Regions from separate parts of the Bradyrhizobium sp. 41S5 genome, predicted to be linked through region 1. Evidence: predicted binding sites of a transcription regulator. Region 1 holds the regulator's gene; each other region holds the start of a gene.

Region 1 (6,079 bases):
ACTTTCTCGTCCGGAATGCCGCGATCTCCGGGAACCTGCCCGGACATCACCTAGTCCATATGGGCTACATCGTAACGACAGCCGTCAACTCCGCGCAAGCCTCGCTGCGCCCGCGGCGATTGCGTCATTGAAGCTCGTATCCCAGAATTGTCCAACCTCGGCGCGCGCGTCGAGCACGCCGAGCTTGAGGAAGGTGTCGGCAACCTTCTGGTGGGTGTCCGGGTCAGGTCGCTGACTGAAAACTCGCCGCGCGCAGCCCCGGCGCCGCGGGATCCGCGGCGCAAAGAAAGGCCCCAGCGAGGGGGTACACGCTGAGGCCAGAGCAACTTGTCACACTATCCTAGACCTCGCCCCAGCACTTTCTTTTGCTCCTTCGGAGTTACCGGATTCATACGGGTCGAAGACTGAACCTTATTGCTCGCTCGCGCGTATCCATAACGTCAGGATTTTGCCATTCCTCCTGGGGCTAGAACCAACGCCGCCCGTCGTATTTCAATGCGGGCGGCGTTGCGCGTTTCTGGCCTGGAACGCGAAGCGAGCTAGCGCGCCCGCGCCGCTGACATTGATGAAAGTTCCCGGGCAGGAGCCGGAACGGATGCCAACCGACGTGAGTTGGACAGCACGATCTTGAAAGACGGAGCGTCATCGCCGTGAGCCGAAAAACCCTGCAGGCACGTTCAGAGCAGGCGCTCGTCGTCGTCATTCTCAGCACCGGCGCGCTCATCGCCTACCTCGGCCTGGCGCTTACCAGGATGTGAGAGGTCTGCCCGGCAAGCAGCAAGTCGCTTGACGCCCCAAATGCCCAATCACTGATTTGCCCGACGGCGCAAGCCCCCGCGTTAAAAATATTTCGCCTTATCCGAAACAGAACCCAGTTTATGCCGCCCGTCTCACCCGATCGAGGGGCGCTTCGCGATCGTCACGAACGTGGGTCGAGATGCGGTGGACGCGCAGTGTGCAACTGACGAGTGCCCATGAAGCGGCTCCGGTTGCACCTGTGGTCATACCCCGAGCTCTCTGCCTTTACGCCGCGGCCTCTCGGCTCGAGCACCAGCGCCTCTGGAATACTGGATCACCCGCATGCGCGCGGGTGATGACACCGCGTGAGAATGGACCGAGCCGGCCAACGTCAGCACCCTGGTCGCATGCCTGCCGCACAAATCGGAGACATTGCCGGCCGCCCGCAATTCTCGTACACGGTTTCACGCAATGACCTCGCAACTCTCTCCCGATTCCGTCGACGTGCTGCTGTTCGATATCGGCCGCGTCGTGCTCGACATCGACTTCGAGAAGGTGATGGCGCACTGGGCGCGGCATGCCGGCTGCGCGCCGGCCGACCTCGCTACGCGATTTGTCGTCGACGACAGCTTCAGGCATCACGAGATCGGCCGGATCGACGACGCGGCGTTCTTCGCAAACCTGCGCCGGACGCTCGGCATCAACCTCACCGATGCGCAGTTCCTCGAAGGCTGGAATGCGATCTTCACCGGGGAGATGCCGGGAATTGCCCCCCTGCTCGCGAGCGCCGCCGTGCGGATGCCGCTCTACGCCTTCTCCAACACCAATCCGGCCCATGTCGCGCATTTCTCGGTCATCCATGCCGAGCTGCTCAGCCATTTCCGCACCGTCTTCCTGTCCTCGATGATCGGCTTTCGGAAACCCGACGCCGAGGCCTACGATCATGTGGTAAAAGCCATCGGTGTGCCGGCGTCGCGGATCCTGTTCTTCGACGACCTGGCCGCCAACATCGAGGGCGCGCGGGCGCGCGGCCTTCATGCCATCCACGTGACATCGACGGATGACGTGGCGAGGGCTCTGACTGCACTTGGTATTGAACATTTGGATTGATGGAGCTCCGAGCGTGGCCCTGATGCCGGTTGCCGATGCCCTGTCCGCCGTCCTCGCCGGCGCCGAACCGCTGCCGGAGGAGATGGTCGCGCTCGATGCCGCCTACCACCGCACCCTGGCGCGCGACCTCGCCGCGCGGCGCACCCAGCCGCCGCAGCCGATGTCGGCGATGGACGGCTATGCCGTGCGGGCGGCCGACGCTGGTGATCTGACGGCCCGGCTCAAGGTGATCGGGGAAGTCGCCGCCGGCCGGCCGTTCGAGCGGATGGTCGGCGCCGGCGAAGCGGTGCGGATCTTCACCGGCGGTGTGATCCCCGATGGCGCCGACGCCGTCATCATCCAGGAAGACACCGCCGTCGACGGCGACCACATCACGATCACGGAGGCCGCAACCGCCGGACGGCACATCCGCCCGGCCGGCGTCGACTTCCGTGCGGGCGACGTGCTGCTCAATGCCGGCAGCCGCCTCTCCGATCGCGCGCTGTCGCTGGCCGCCGCCATGAACTATCCGGAGCTCGCGGTGCACCGCCGTCCGAAGGTCGCGGTGCTGGCGACCGGAGACGAGTTGGTGATGCCGGGCTCGACGCCCGGCCCCGGCCAGATCGTCTATTCCAACGGCTATGCGCTGCGGGCGCTGGCGCGCGCCGAAGGCGCCGAGACCGTCGACCTCGGGGTTGCCGCCGACACGGTAGAAGCGACCACCGCCGGCATCCGCCGGGCCCGCGAGACCGGTGCCGACATCCTGATCACGACCGGCGGCGCCTCGGTCGGCGACCACGACCTGGTCAAGCAGTCGCTGGAAGCCGAGGGCGTTCAGATGGCGTTCTGGCGGATCGCGATGCGCCCCGGCAAGCCGATGATGCATGGCCGGCTCGGCGCGATGCGGGTGATCGGCCTGCCCGGCAATCCGGTGTCCTCCTATGTCTGCGCCTTCCTGTTTCTGGTGCCGTTGATTCGGGCGCTAAGCGGCCGAAAGACTGTCCATCATGTCCGCGCCAGCGCCCTGCTCGGCCGCGATCTCGCCGCCAACGACCAGCGCGAGGACTATCTGCGCGCGCGCCTCGAGGAGCGCGAAGACGGCACGCTGATCGCAACGCCTGTCACGCAGCAGGACTCGTCGCTGCTCGGGAATCTCGCTGCGGCACGGGCACTTCTCGTGCGTCCGCCGTTTGCGCCTGCCGCCGGCAAAGGCAGCGAATGCGAGATTCTGATGCTGCCTGAGTGAGGCTCGCACGGCCCGCCGATTGTGCGCTGCCGGATGCGTTCACCGGAAATTAAGTGGTTGCGGAACACATATCGAACATATAGTGTCCGTTCATGATTTGTTTCGAGTACTGGTGTGTACAAATGGGAGGCCGCGAGGGAGCGCTTGTGATGAGCACCGTGCTCCTGAGGTCAGGCCCCGCCTGAAAAGTCTCGGAATCGAACGACGCTACCAACCGGGGGAATACTCGAGATGCTCACGCGCAAACAGTACGAACTTCTGCGTTTCATCAATGAACGTCTGAAAGAGGCCGGCGTACCGCCCTCCTTCGACGAGATGAAGGATGCGCTCGACCTGCGCTCGAAGTCCGGAATCCACCGCCTGATCACTGCACTGGAGGAGCGCGGCTTCATCCGCCGCCTGCCCAACCGCGCCCGCGCCATCGAAGTCATCAAGCTGCCTGAGCTCTCGGCCGGCGGCGGCAACGGCCGCCGCGGCTTCACCCCGAGCGTCATCGAAGGCACCCTCGGCAAGCGCACCAGCACGCCGCCGATCGCCGAGGACGACGGCAACCGTCCGGTCGCGGTCCCCGTAATGGGCCGGATCGCCGCCGGCACGCCGATCGAGGCGCTGCAGACCCGCAGCCACACCATCAGCGTGCCGCCCGACATGCTCGGCTCCGGCGAGCACTATGCGCTGGAAGTGCGCGGCGACTCGATGGTCGACGCCGGCATCCTCGACGGCGACATGGCGCTGATCCAGCGCAACGACGTCGCCAACACCGGCGACATCGTGGTGGCGCTGATCGACGAGGAGGAAGCCACCCTGAAGCGCTTCCGCCGCCGCGGCGCGTCGATCGCGCTGGAGCCGGCCAATACCGCCTATGAAGTACGCATCCTGCCGCCGAACCGGGTCCGCATCCAGGGCAAGCTGATCGGCCTCTATCGCAAATACTGATGGCGGCGGGGAACGAGCAACACATCGGATCGTTCCTTGAATGATAGCGTAACGTGCTGTTTGCCCGATGCGCTCCGACACCTCTCACGCGGCGTCGCGTGTTTGTGATTGGGGCGTTGGGCGACCAGTCGTACAATCGCCCAGAAACGAGGAGACACTCGTTCGCTATCGTCCACTCTGGTAGAGGCCCTATGCCTCAAGGAGAGGCACTGGTCGCTACCTCGATTAGAGGAGCCATCCGATGTGTGACTATAGTCTGCACGCCGTGGCGTCGCGCCCCGCCATTGTTGGAGAGACGCTGATCACCACGACTTTCCGCGGCACGTCGACCCGCGGCTTTGCTTCGGAGACCGATCCCACTGTCGCGGTCTGCATGCTGCCGGGCACCGAGCTCGCTTTCGCCGAGAACGTTCGCTACGACAGCCGCTGGATCTGGACCAAGACGATGAACTTCCGCGTCGGGGTGTTCAACGAAGTCGAGCCCGACGTTCCCGATCGCCATCATGACGCGGTCGAATTCCCCGACGGCAGCCATGTGCTGGTGACCCAGCTCGTCGAGGGACAACGTGTCAGCGTGCTGCAATTGCCGGCACTGCATCCGCCGGTCGAGCAGAAGCCGAAGGTTGTGGAGCGGCGGCCCTCCGCATTTGCGTCGCTGTTTTTGGGTTGAGCACATCGTCGCCGCGGAATGAACCCGTTCAGCGGCGGATGACCTAAGCGATTTCGAGCGACCCCGGACGCCGGGTTCCGGGGCGCGGCTGGAGAATTGCGTCGGCGCGCGCCTTGGCGCATCATCGGGCACGGAGGACGTGCGTGGTGGTCGACAAGGTCACATGGCAAAAGGCTGGACGCGTCACGGAGCCGGGCCGCTACTTGTTCCGGTTCGGCTGGCTGACGGTGACGGCTGACGACCTGAAGGTCTGGGAGCAATTTCCCGAGGCTTCCTTCACCCTCGTCAAGAAGCCTGACGCCGGCCCTGACTCCGACGAATACCATCTCGGCCTGTTCGAGTTGCCGACCGGCCCCTCGCCCGACAACGGCTAATCTTCGCCCTGCAAATCGGTCTCGGCCGGCGTCGCATCGACGGTGGGCCGCGGCGCGCTTGCGGGGGCGCGCAACGTCGTCGCAGCCTCACCGTCGCCGGGAACCGCTGGCGACCACGGCCGGTCGATCCCTCCGGGCTTGACCGCATCGATGGCGTAGCCGTCCCTGATGCGCCGCAGCACCAGCGCGCCGTGGCGCCGCAGCCGCTCGGCATCGATCACCGAGGCCGCGCAGTCCCGCGGTGCCGGCCGTGCGGTCACGATCAGTGCCGCACGGTCGCAATCGTCGGCCAGCGCCTCGGGCCGGCTCGCCAGCGCGACGAAGGCGCCGCCGGGCCCTTGCGTCACGCAGCCGCTCGGATCGCAGGAGACGCCCTCGCCGAGCGACGCGTCCGTCGCGGTCCGCGCGTCGGCATCCGCCGCCAGCCACTCCTTGACGAGGAAGGCGTCCTTCGCGCTGTGCATCAGATGCAGCCGCCCGTCGCCGCCCCGCACCGCGACGTTGCGGCCGTCGGCGGAGACCAGCACGTCCGGCTGCGGCACCCGCACCGCCCAGACCGAGGCCGCCACCAGCAGCACCGCACCCGACCAGCGCAGCGGCGTCCGCAACAACCCGAGCAGGACGAGGCCCGCGCTTGCGACGATCAGCGGCCCGATCCCGAACGCCGCCATCCGGCCGACCGCGCCCGGGAGCGCTGCGACCCATTGCGTCACCAGGATCATCCAGTCGATGCCGAACCCCATGATCGCCCAGAACACGCCGTCGAAGCCGAACGGCATGGCGAGCAGCCCGAGCAGGCCGGCCGGCATCACGACCGCCGACACCACCGGCATCGCCGCAAGGTTCGCCAGCAGCCCGTAGGGCGTCACGCGGTGGAAATGGAACGCGGCGTAGGGCGTGGTCGCGAGCCCCGCCACCAGCGAGGCCAGGATCAGCATCGTGAGCTCACGCCCGCCCCACAGCGCAACCCGCGCGGTCGCCGAATGATCGGGCGACGCCAGCAGGTTCGGCAGCCCGATCTGCACC
Region 2 (6,079 bases), 3.6 Mb from region 1:
CGTTTCGCCGCGCGATCGCACTCGATGGCGGCCTGACGCGGGCGCGGTTCAACCTGGCCGTTGCGCTGGCCGGGCAGCAGCGCCCGGTCGAGGCGGAGCAGGCCTATCGCGAGGTGATCGCGCGCGATCCCGCCTATCGCGGTGTCTGGCTCAACCTTGGCAATGCGTTGACCGATCAGAAGAAGCACGACGCCGCCGCCACCGCCTATCGCCGCGGGCTCGCCGCGGATCCCGATCATCCCGGGCTGCATAGCGGCCTCGGCGCGGCGCTCTACCGCCTGGGCCGGCTGGAGGACGCGGTCCTGCACTATCGCCGCGCGATCGCGCTCGACCCCGACAATTTCGCGCCCCGGCGCCTGCTGGCCATGGTGCTGCACGAACTGGGCGAGCGCGAGGAGGCGGTCCGCGTCTATCGGCAGGTCTCGGCCCGCGATCCGTCCGATCACGTCATCCTCAACAATCTCGGCGCCTGCCTGTTCGAGCTCGGACAGGTCGATGACGCCATCGCCTGCGCCGAGCTGGCGCTGGCGCTGGCGCCGGACTATGCCGCCGCGCACACCAATCTTGGAATCATCTTCGAGGCGCAGAACCTGGTCGAGGCCGCGGTCGCGGCGCATCGGCGCGCCATCGAGCTCGAACCCAATTACGCCAAGGGCCATGCCAATCTCGCGGTCGCGCTGCGCAATGCCGGCGAGATCGATGCCGCGCTGGTGGCCTCGCGCCGGGCCATCGCGCTCGATCCCGAACAGCCGCTGGCGCATTACAACCACGCGCATTTCCTCCTGATGAACGGCGAGTTCGAGGAGGGTTTTGAAGAATATCAGTGGCGCCGCAAGACCAAGATGCTGAGCGAAGGCGATCCCGTGTTCGACGAGCCGGAATGGCAGGGAGAGCCGCTGGCGGGACGCACGCTGCTGTTGTTTGCCGAATACGGGCTCGGCGACGCCATCAATTTCGTCCGCTACGTGCCGATGCTGGCGGGCAAAGGCGGCCGGATCATTCTGCAGGTGCAGCCGGCGCTGGTCTCGCTGCTGCGGCCGATGCTGCCCGATGTCGCGGTGTTCGCCCGCGGCGAGCCCTTGCCGCCATTCGACCTGCAACTGCCGCTGCTGAGCCTGCCGCGGATCTTCCGCACCACCGTCGAGACCATTCCATCGGCGGTCTCCTACCTGCAGGCCGACGCCATCAAGCTCGCGCGCTGGCGCGAGGCGCTCGCCGGCGTGTCCGCGCTGAAGGTCGGCGTGGTCTGGGCCGGCAATGCCAGGCACAAGGGCGACCGCCAGCGCTCGCTGCCGGCCGATGCCGTGCTGCCGCGGCTGGTCACACCTGGCGTCCAGCTCTACAGCCTGCAGAAGGAGCCGCGGCCGGACGATGCCCCGGTGCTGCGGCGTCTTGGTGCCGATATTGTCGACCTCGCGCCGACGCTCGGCGATTTTGCCGACACCGCCGCGGCCGTCTGTGCGCTCGATCTCGTCATCGCCGTCGACACCTCGGTGGCGCATCTCGCCGGCGCGCTGGGCCGCCCGGTCTGGATGCTGTGCCCCTATGCGCTCGACTGGCGCTGGCTGCGCGATCGCGCCGACACGCCCTGGTATCCGACCATGCGGCTGTTCCGCCAGGACAGACCGCAGGCCTGGGAGGGCGTGCTGACGCGGATGGCCGACGAGCTCGCGCGCGTCGCACGGGGGGAGCGGCACCTGCTGCTGCCGCCGGCGACGCACCGCTGACGACGAGCCGAGCCTCCCGGCCAGTCACCCCGCGCTCATCCCCTGCGCGCCGCCGAGCAGCTTGGCATTCAGCTGCCCGCCGTCGAACAGCATTTCACTGACCGCGCCGTCGAGGTCGGAAGTGGTGACCGCACCGCCACCGTTGCTGACGATGCTGGCCTGGGCGAGACGGCGCATCAGCTCCTTGATGAAGGCGGCGCTGACGCCTTCGGTGCGTCGCACGGCCTCGTCGATGACGGGCTGTCCGAGCGGCAGGCCCTTGCCATAGAGCCGGATCAGCTTGCCGCGTCCGGTCTCGTCGGGCAGCGGCACCTCGATCGCCTGGTCGATGCGGCCGGGTCGGCCGGCGAGTGCACTCTCGAGCTCTTCGGGGCGGTTGGTGGTCAGCAGGAACAGGATGTCGCAATCCTCCTTCAGGCCGTCCATCTCGTTGAGCAGCTTGTTGAGCAGGGATTCCTCGCACGGCCCGCCCATGTCCTCGCGGTCGCGCGCGATCAGGTCGACATCCTCGATCACGACCATGGTCGGCTGCAGAAGGCGCGCGAGGTTCATATAGGCGCCGAGCAGGCCGACCTGTTCGGCGGTGATGATCAGCGTGGTGTGATCAGGCAGGTTGGTGGCGAGATAGCGAATGGTGTGGGTCTTGCCGGTGCCGGGTGGGCCATAGAGCAGGATGCCCTTGCGGGTCGACTGCCCGAGCTTGCGCAGCAGATCGCGGTTTTCGACAAAGCCGAGCACGTTGCGATCGAGCAGCCGCAGCGTCCGTTCCGGCAGGATCACATCATCGCGTGCAACCGTCGGCAGGCGATGCACGGTGACGCCGCGCGAACGGCCGCGATAATCCGAGCCCCCCTCGAGCGAGAGTATCTTGCCGCGATAGGATCGCGCTGCATGTACGGCAGCTTCCAGCGCGGCAAAGGTCGGCTGCACGAAGGCATCGCCGGCCGTGCCCGCCGGCAATGCGATCTCGATCCGGACTGCGGGCTCGCGGTCATATTCACGATGATAGGTCAGCAGCACGGCGTAGCGTAACGTGCCGGACCGGCACAGCCACAAACCGTTGACGAGACATTTCACCGGCTCGGGCTCGCCGATATCGACGTCCTGATACTGCGGCGGCGCGATCGCCGGCGCATTGCGGCTGTCCTTCATCAAGGACGCAAATCCAATCGTCTCGTAACGATATTCCTCGTGGATGCCGAAGAAGTGGATCGGGTCGGCGAGCAGTCTGTCGATCGCGACCTGAACGTCGGCACGCATGTGGCCCGGAAACTGGCGTGCCCGCGTTACGATCAGGTTGCGCGGCACGCCGGCGAAATGCCAGTCGAGCGCAACAAAGGCGTATCGAAACTCTTCGCTCGGCAATTCTTCCGAGCTGCGTCGCGCGGCGAGCAGGCAGTCCCTGCACAGCGAGGCCGTCGTGCCGGAGAGAATAATCTCCGTCACGGCCTTCGGGGCTTCGCAGAGGTCGCAGGGGCGGCTGGCATCGGCGGATTCGCTCGTGATCATCAACGGGTGGCCGTTGGAGCGGATCAGCCACTTGGCGCTGTTGAACATGGCCCGTGCGACGGCGCCCGGATACGGGCCGCACGGAATGGCGCCCCTGGTCTCGATCAAGGCGGCGGTCGCGATGGCTTCCTGTTGGGACTTCCCGAAAACCGTGCGCAGGAGGTCCTGCACGAATTCCAGCGGCGTCTCGCCGTCGTCGTGGATGAAGAGCTGGACCGGACCGTCATCGGCAAAGACGTCGTGCATAGGACCTCCGAAACGCAACTGGGACCGAAAGAACAAAATAAGAACATCATGGCGCGCCCTGCACGTCAAGCGAAAGATTGTCCCGCCTCAGCCCTGGCGTGTAGCGCGCAGATCGGCCCGCTCGGCCGAGAACGACCTCCATGCGTAAACGCCGCTCAACACCTGTGACGATCGTGTTGCGGCAAATGCCAAGAGATGGTCGTCGCGGCGGCAAACTTCCGACACATCATCAAGGCGAAAAGGGCTATCCGACATGGCGCGAGCGCGAGAGCAGAGTCCTCCCGGGGATCTGCGGTCGCGCAATTATTTTAATAAGAGGCCCTCGTGTCGCACAAACTTCGCTTTGCGCTTCTCCTCATCCTCGCCCTGTTCGTCTCGCCCGCGCTCGCGCAGCCGGTCGCCAAGCCGGCGCCGCCGCAACCCAGTACCAGCGACGCATTGACGCCGGAGCAGGCGAAGCGTGCGCTCGAGACGCTGCAGGACGACAAGAAGCGCGGCGAGATCATCAACACGCTGCGCGCCATCGCCAATGCCTCGCCGCAGGCGGCCGCGCAGCCGGCGCCCGAGCAGCATTCGCGGATCCCGCTCAGTGCGGACAGCCTCGGCGCGCAGCTTCTGCTGATGGTCTCGGAGCAGGTTGGCGAGATGTCGCGCGAGGTCGCCGACGTGGCGCGCACGCTGACGCACTTTCCGGCGTTCTATTACTGGTTCCTGCGCACCGCCAACGATCCGGCCGCCTATGGCCTCATGATCGACATCGCCTGGAAGCTGGCGCTGGTGCTCGGCTGCGCGCTGGCAGCCGAATGGGTGGTGTTCCGTTTGATCAAGCGGCCGGTTGCGTTCCTCGAAGCGCGGCTGCCGCAGACCGCGCGCGTGCCGGTGCAGGCGCTCGCCAGCGCCGATCCGCCGTCGTCGGTTGCCGACGTCACGCCGGAGGGCGATCTGTATCGCCGCCGGCTCAGCCTGGCGCGGGCCTGGCAGTCGCTGGTCCGGCTGCCTTTCGTGCTCGGGCGCCTCGTGCTCGAGCTGCTGCCGGTGGTCGTGTTTCTCAGCGTGGCCGCCGCGCTGCTCAGCACCGAGATCGGCAATCAGTCGACCACGCGGCTCGTGATCCTCGCGGTGATCAACGCCTATGCCTTCTCGCGCGCGCTGATCTGCGCGGTGCGCGCGCTGGCCGGCCCGTTCGGCCTGGTCCGCGTCCGTGCCGAGACCGCGGCCTATATCGAGATATGGGCGCGGCGCATCGTCGCCGTCGGGGTCTCAGGAATCTGCCTAGCCAATGTCGCATTGCTGCTTGGGCTGTCCCACGCCGGCTACGCCGCGCTGCTCCGGCTTGTGATACTGGTGGTGCATCTCTTCATCGTCGTCATCATCCTGCAATGCCGCCGGCAGGTCGCCGACGTCATCCGCGCGCCGGCCGATCGCACCGGCCTCGCGGCGCGGACGCGCAATCGCCTCGGTTCGCTGTGGCATGTGCTGGCGATCGCGCTCGATCTCGCGCTGTGGGCGGTGTGGGCGCTCAACATCCGCAACGGCTATTCGCTGCTGCTGCAATATTTCGTCGGCACCGTCGCGGTGCTGCTGGTCATCCGGCTCGTCACCATGGTGGTGCTGAGCCTGATCGACCGCGGCTTCCGCATCAGCCCGGACCTGATGCAGCGCTTCCCGGGGCTGGAGACCCGCGCCAACCGCTATCTGCCGCTGCTGCGCAAGGTGGTCACGGCGGTGATCGCCCTGGTCGGCTTCGTCGCGCTGCTCGAGGTCTGGGGTGTCGATGCCATCGTCTGGTTCTATGGCGGCCAGATCGGCTCTCGCCTGATCTCGGCGCTGATGACGATCGGCATTGCCGCGCTCGCCGCGGCGGTGATCTGGGAAGTCGCCAATGCGCTGATGGACCGGCAGATCGACACGCTGTCGCGCGAGGGGCATTTCGCCCGCGCCGCGCGCCTGCGCACCTTCCAGCCGATGCTGCGCACCGTGCTGTTCTGCATGATCGTCGCGGTGGTCGGGCTCACCGCGCTCAGCGAGATCGGCGTCAACGTCGCGCCGTTGCTCGCCGGCGCCGGCATCGTCGGCATCGCGATCGGCTTCGGTTCGCAGAAGCTGGTGCAGGATCTGATCACCGGGCTGTTCCTGCTTCTCGAGAACACCGTGCAGGTCGGCGACACCGTCACGGTGTCGGGCCTGTCGGGCGTGGTCGAGAATGTCTCGATCCGCACCATGCGGCTGCGCGCCGGCGACGGCTCGGTGCATATCGTGCCGTTCAGCGCGGTGACGACGATCACCAATGCCAGCCGCGGCGCCGGCAATGCCGCGGTCAGCGTCAACGTGTCCTACAAGGAGGACACCGACCGCGCCGGCGAGGTGCTGAAGGACATCGTCGCCGGGATGCGTCAGGAGACGGCGTATCGCGCGCTGATCCGCGGCGATCTCGAATTGTGGGGCGTCGACAAGGTCGACGGGTCGGTCGTGACCATCGTCGGCCAGATCCGCTGCACCGACGGCGGCCGCTGGTCGGTGCAGCGCGAGTTCAACCGCCGCATGAAGCGGCGCTTCCAGGAGGAAGGCATCGAGATCGCCTCGATGGGCCAGACCAT
Region 3 (6,079 bases), 350 kb from region 1:
GTCGAGTACTTCTCGACGCCGCTCTGGTCGGTCCATTTGCGGGTCTGCAACTGACCCTCGATGTACACCTTGGCGCCCTTCTTCAGATACTGCTCGGCGACCTTGCAGAGGCCCTCGTTGAAGATCACGACGCGGTGCCACTCGGTCTTTTCCTTGCGCTCGCCGGTGCCCTTGTCGCGCCAGGTCTCCGAGGTGGCGATGGAAAGATTCGCGATCGGACGGCCGTCCTGTGTCCGCCGGATCTCCGGATCCTTGCCGAGGTTTCCAACCAGGATCACCTTGTTCACGCTTCCTGCCATCGCATCATCTCCACTCAAAAACCGGGCGCCGGGCATCGGCCGCCACTCTCAACCATCGCCACTTACTTGCAGGCGTCGCGAATGACCTATACGGCCGGTGCCGGCTCGATGCCCTCGCCGTCGCGCGGTTATCCACGATTATCAAGATATAGCACCGCAGCCGACACCGTTCCAGGTTTGTTCGCACAACCGTAGAAACAGCCGATGGCGATGGCGCATCCGCCGATTTCGCTCCCAGTCACCAGCGGGCTCCGACGCCTTACGAAAATATAAGTCAAATCAACACCTTGCCCTATCGATGCTTCTTCCGCGAGTGTTGCATTTGGGAGACGGCGTTTCCGGTTGAATCAGGGTATAGGTACCAGCCATCAGGCGGGCGCTCGCGTCTGAGATCGCGCTTCGGGACCTTTGGAAGCCGATCGGGAAGCTGGGGGTTTGATAATGAAGAAGTTTTTGCTCGGTACGGTTGCCCTGATCACGCTCGCTGCGCCTGCCGCGGCTGCGGATCTGGCTGCGCGCCCCTACACCAAAGCGCCGCCGATGATTGCCGCCGTCTATGACTGGAGCGGCTTCTACATCGGCGCCAACGGCGGCTGGGGCTCGAGCCACAATTGCTGGGACCAAGTCCCGGGTGGCGTGCTGATCGGCTCGGATGGTTGCCATGATGCGACCGGCGGCGTCGCCGGCGGCCAGATCGGTTATCGCTGGCAGGCTGGCACCTGGGTGTTCGGCCTCGAAGCGCAGGGCGACTGGGCCGACCTGAAGGGCAGCAACAACAGCGCGATCTTCCCGGGCCTGTTCACCAACCAGAGCAAGATCGACGCGTTCGGGCTGTTCACCGGCCAGATCGGCTACGCCGTCAACAACGTGCTGCTCTACGCCAAGGGCGGTGCGGCGCTGACCGACAACCGCTTCAACACCTACTTCACGCCAACCGGCGTGCTCGCCGGCAGCGCGAGCGACACCCGCTGGGGCGGCACCATCGGCGCCGGCATCGAAGTCGGCTTCGCGCCGAACTGGACCGCTGGTGTCGAGTACGACCACCTGTTCATGCAGGACAAGACCTACAACCTCACCACCCCGACCGGCGCGCTGTTCAGCAGCATCCGTGATCGCCAGGACGTAGACCTCGTCACCGTCCGCGTGAACTACAAGTGGGGTGGCCCGGTGGTTCCGCGCTACTGATCGAGCGACACGGATTTGATCCAGACCAAAGGCCGGCCTCCCCGCCGGCCTTTTTGTTGGCGCGGCCGCTTGTTTGCGCAGCCGAGCGCGCTGGACCAGGGCCACAAATCAAACGTGGTCAACCACAAGAGCCGGTCTTGCGCCGGCTTTCTTCTTGCGAGCAAGCGCGCGCTTCGCCTGGGCCGTTTTCCGCGCATGGTGGTTTCACGGTTACACAACTTCCAGGATTTCTATGTAGAAACACCTGATCGTCACACGACACTGCTGTGACGTTCCCTCCAATGTTTGAAGGGACAACAAGAAAATGGGACTGGGACTTTGAAAATCAGGAATGTTTTGCTGGCATCGGCCGGCATGTTTGCCCTCAGCGCAATTGCACCGGCAATGGCCGCCGATATGGCGGCACGCGCGCCTTACGTGAAGGCTCCGCCGCCGGCCGCGATCTACAACTGGACCGGCTTCTACATCGGCGGCTTCGGTGGCTATGCCAGCGAGGAGTCCGGCAATCCGAAAATGGAAGGCGGCTTCGCCGGCGGCACCATCGGCTACAACTGGCAGACCAGCAACATCGTGTACGGCCTCGAGGCCGACGGTGCCTGGGCTGACGTCGACGCCTCGGCCAGCACGCTCGGCGTCACCGTGAAGAGCAAGGTCGACGCGCTCGGCACCGTGCGCGGCCGCATCGGCTTCGCCGTCGACAAGGTGCTGTTCTACGGCACCGGCGGCTACGCCTGGGTCGACAACAAGATCAGCGTCAGCGCGCTCGGCGTGACCGCTTCGCAGAGCAACTTCCACTCCGGCTGGACCGTCGGCGCCGGCATCGAGGCGTTCATCGCGCCGCAGTGGTCGGTCAAGGGCGAGTATCTGTATCGCAGCCTCGGCAGCGAGACCTACTTCGGCGTGCCTTCCCCCGACCTCAACCTGCACAGCGTCCAGTTCGGCGTGAACTATCACTTCGGCGGCCCGATCGTCGCCAGGTACTAAGCCAAATCGACTGAGCAATTCCTGGTCCACAGGATCAGATCGCACGGAAAGGCCGGCCTTGCGCCGGCCTTTTTGCGTCCGGGAACCGCATCCTGCTGACGGCTGCTGCCATCAGGCAAACTATCCGTTGATGGACGCGACTCAGCACTGGAAATTGTCGGCCGTTCTTCCTACGTTCCAGTCTTCTCACCCATCGGCGCAAGGTCCCGGCAGCACCGGCGATGCGCGCCCAAAAAGGCGCCCGATCATGCGCCCGGAAATGTCGCTATGGATGAAGTGCTCAAGGCGAAGCGCCAACAGAACGCCGGCTCCTCATCGCGCGCCATCACGATCCGCGGCGCGCGCGAACACAATCTGAAGAACATCGACGTCGAGATTCCGCGCGACAAGCTCGTGGTGTTCACCGGCCTGTCCGGCTCCGGCAAGTCGTCGCTTGCATTCGACACCATCTATGCCGAGGGCCAGCGCCGCTACGTCGAGTCGCTGTCGGCCTATGCGCGCCAGTTCCTCGAGATGATGCAGAAGCCGGATGTCGACCAGATCGACGGCTTATCTCCGGCGATCTCGATCGAGCAGAAGACCACGTCGAAGAACCCGCGCTCCACCGTCGGCACCGTCACCGAGATCTACGACTACATGCGCCTGCTGTGGGCGCGCGTCGGCGTGCCGTATTCGCCGGCCACGGGGCTACCGATCGAGAGCCAGATCGTCTCGCAGATGGTCGACCGCGTGCTGGCGCTACCGGAAGGCACCCGCCTCTATCTGCTGGCGCCGGTCGTGCGCGGCCGCAAGGGCGAGTACAAGAAGGAGCTCGCCGAGTACCTCAAGAAGGGCTTTCAGCGCGTCAAGATCGACGGCACCTTCCATGAGCTGTCCGAGGCGCCCGCGCTCGACAAGAAATTCCCGCACGACATCGACGTTGTGGTCGACCGCATCGTGGTGCGCCCCGACCTCTCCCAGCGCCTCGCGGAAAGCTTCGAGACCGCGCTGAAGCTCGCCGAGGGCCTCGCCGTGATCGAGTATGCCGATGCGCCGGCGGCGGCACCAGCCGAGGACAAGAAGAAAACCGCAAAAATCCACGACAAGAGCGGCCCCGAGCGCATCCTGTTCTCGGAAAAATTCGCCTGCCCGGTCTCCGGCTTCACCATCCCCGAGATCGAGCCGCGGCTGTTCTCGTTCAACAACCCCTATGGCGCCTGTCCGGCCTGCGGCGGCCTCGGCGTCGAGCAGCATATCGACGAGGACCTGGTCATCCCCGACAAGGAGCTGACCTTGCGCAAGGGCGCGATCGCGCCGTGGGCGAAGTCGTCCTCGCCCTATTACATCCAGACCCTGACCGCGCTCGGCAAGCACTACAAGTTCACGCTCGACACCAAGTGGAAGGACCTGACCAAGAAGGTGCAGGCCGCGCTGCTGCACGGCTCCGGCGACGACGAGATCAAGTTCTCCTATGAGGACGGCGTCCGCTCCTACGACACCAAGAAGCCGTTCGAGGGTGTCGTCACCAACATCAACCGCCGCTACCGCGAAACCGAAAGCGAGTGGGCGCGCGAGGAGCTCGGCAAATATTTCTCCGACGTACCCTGCGCCGGCTGCAACGGCTATCGGCTGAAGCCCGAGGCGCTGTGCGTCAAGATCGGCGGCAAGCATATCGGCGAGATCTCCGAGCTCTCGGTCAGGCGCGCCGGCGAATGGTTCGAGACCGTGCCGGAAGCGTTGAATGCGCAGCAGAACGAGATCGCGACGCGCATCCTGAAAGAAATCCGCGAACGCCTGACCTTCCTGCTCGACGTCGGCCTCAACTACCTCACGCTGTCGCGCTCGTCGGGCACGCTGTCCGGCGGCGAGAGCCAGCGCATCCGCCTGGCCTCGCAGATCGGCTCGGGACTGACCGGCGTGCTCTACGTGCTGGACGAGCCGTCGATCGGCCTCCACCAGCGCGACAATGCCCGCCTGCTCGACACGCTGAAGCGGCTCCGCGACCTCGGCAATACCGTGGTCGTGGTTGAGCATGACGAGGACGCCATCCGGCTTGCCGACTATGTGCTCGATATCGGCCCCGGCGCCGGCATGCACGGCGGCCACATCGTCGCCGAAGGCACGCCCGACCAGATCATGCGCAACCCGAAATCGCTGACCGGCAAATACCTCACCGGCGAGCTTTCGGTCCCGGTGCCCGAGCGGCGGCCGCCGAACCACCGGCGCACCATCAAGGTCATCAACGCCCGCGGCAACAATCTGAAGAACGTCTCGGCCGAGATCCCGCTCGGCCTGTTCACTTGCGTCACCGGCGTCTCCGGCGGCGGCAAGTCGACGCTCTTGATCGATACGCTCTACAAGGCGATCGCGCGAAAACTGAACAACGCCAGCGAAGGCGCCGCGCCGCACGACCGCATCGAGGGCCTCGAGCACATCGACAAGATCATCGACATCGACCAGTCGCCGATCGGCCGCACGCCACGTTCGAATCCCGCGACCTATACCGGCGCCTTCACGCCGATCCGCGAATGGTTCGCCGGCCTGCCCGAGGCAAAGGCGCGCGGCTACGAGCCCGGGCGGTTCTCCTTCAACGTCAAGGGCGGCCGCTGCGAGGCCTGTCAGGGCGACGGCGTCATCAAGATCGAGATGCACTTCCTGCCCGACGTCTACGTCACCTGCGACACCTGCAAGGGCAAGCGCTACAACCGCGAGACGCTGGAGGTGCTGTTCAAGGGCAAGAGCATCGCCGACGTGCTCGACATGACGGTCGAGGAAGCCGCCGAGTTCTTCAAGGCGGTGCCGCGCGTGCGCGAGACCTTCCAGACCCTGCACCGCGTCGGCCTCGACTACATCCATGTCGGCCAGCAGGCCACCACGCTGTCCGGCGGCGAGGCCCAGCGCGTCAAGCTGGCGAAGGAGCTGTCCAAGCGCGCCACCGGCCGCACGCTGTACATCCTGGACGAGCCGACCACCGGCCTGCACTTCCACGACGTGGCGAAGCTGCTGGAGGTGCTGCACGAGCTGGTCGCCCAAGGCAACACGGTGGTCGTGATCGAGCACAATCTCGAAGTCATCAAGACCGCCGACTGGGTGATCGACCTCGGCCCCGAAGGCGGCGACGGCGGCGGCGAGATCGTCGCCTGGGGCCCGCCGGAAGACATCGTCAAGGCGCCCCGCAGCTACACCGGCAAGTTTCTGGCCCCGGTGCTGAAGAAGGCGAACAGCAAGCCGAGGAAGAGCTCAGCGAGCGAGGCGGCGGAGTAGCAGGAGTGCCTCTGTACACATATGTCGCGAGCTACAGAGGGTCGACGTGTGCCGTGCAGGGCAGCTACAGCAACTACAAGGGCTTTGCACCACAGGCGCTTGCGCAGATTCCGGATGGTGCGCTTCCAGGGCTAACCCCAGCCATACGAAAAGACCTGGCCAAAGCTTGGGGCGAATGGGAGCAGGTGCCGGAATTATCGCGGGTGTGGCGGATCAGCTTTAAGGTGGGCGATCACGCGATGATCGTGTACGCGGTCGAAACTAGATCCTAGCCCAGCTCACGTCCTATCTTCCGCCCAACGAGAATTGTTAGCAAGTAGCCCGGATGAGTTCGTAGGGTGGATCAGCGAAGCGTAATCCACCGATCC

Evidence for each region. Region 1 encodes LexA, which represses DNA repair genes until DNA is damaged. Its sites were predicted from a motif close to TGTTCNNNNTGTGTTCNG; they were not measured.
Region 2: HAP47_RS04330 (ATP-dependent Clp protease adaptor ClpS) is a predicted target of LexA. The motif match lies at 3,511-3,528, and genes of this name have one in related genera.
Region 3: uvrA (excinuclease ABC subunit UvrA) is a predicted target of LexA. The motif match lies at 2,631-2,648, and genes of this name have one in related genera.

Annotation. Positions count from the first base shown of each region.
Region 1 is NZ_CP083721.1:4,523,492-4,529,570, forward strand. Features, by position in the region: gene HAP47_RS21670 (HAD family hydrolase) at 1,210-1,848, shown strand; gene HAP47_RS21675 (molybdopterin molybdotransferase MoeA) at 1,862-3,073, shown strand; gene lexA (transcriptional repressor LexA) at 3,305-4,009, shown strand; gene HAP47_RS21685 (hypothetical protein) at 4,251-4,679, shown strand; gene HAP47_RS21690 (hypothetical protein) at 4,826-5,053, shown strand; partial or broken gene HAP47_RS21695 (ComEC/Rec2 family competence protein) at 5,050-6,079, opposite strand, start outside.
Region 2 is NZ_CP083721.1:898,723-904,801, forward strand. Features, by position in the region: gene HAP47_RS04325 (tetratricopeptide repeat protein) at 1-1,727, shown strand, start outside; gene HAP47_RS04330 (ATP-dependent Clp protease adaptor ClpS) at 1,752-3,482, opposite strand; gene HAP47_RS04335 (mechanosensitive ion channel family protein) at 3,807-6,079, shown strand, end outside.
Region 3 is NZ_CP083721.1:4,172,907-4,178,985, reverse strand. Features, by position in the region: gene HAP47_RS19890 (single-stranded DNA-binding protein) at 1-299, opposite strand, end outside; gene HAP47_RS19885 (outer membrane protein) at 741-1,484, shown strand; gene HAP47_RS19880 (hypothetical protein) at 1,500-1,754, shown strand; gene HAP47_RS19875 (outer membrane protein) at 1,809-2,468, shown strand; gene uvrA (excinuclease ABC subunit UvrA) at 2,736-5,711, shown strand; gene HAP47_RS19865 (hypothetical protein) at 5,765-5,983, shown strand.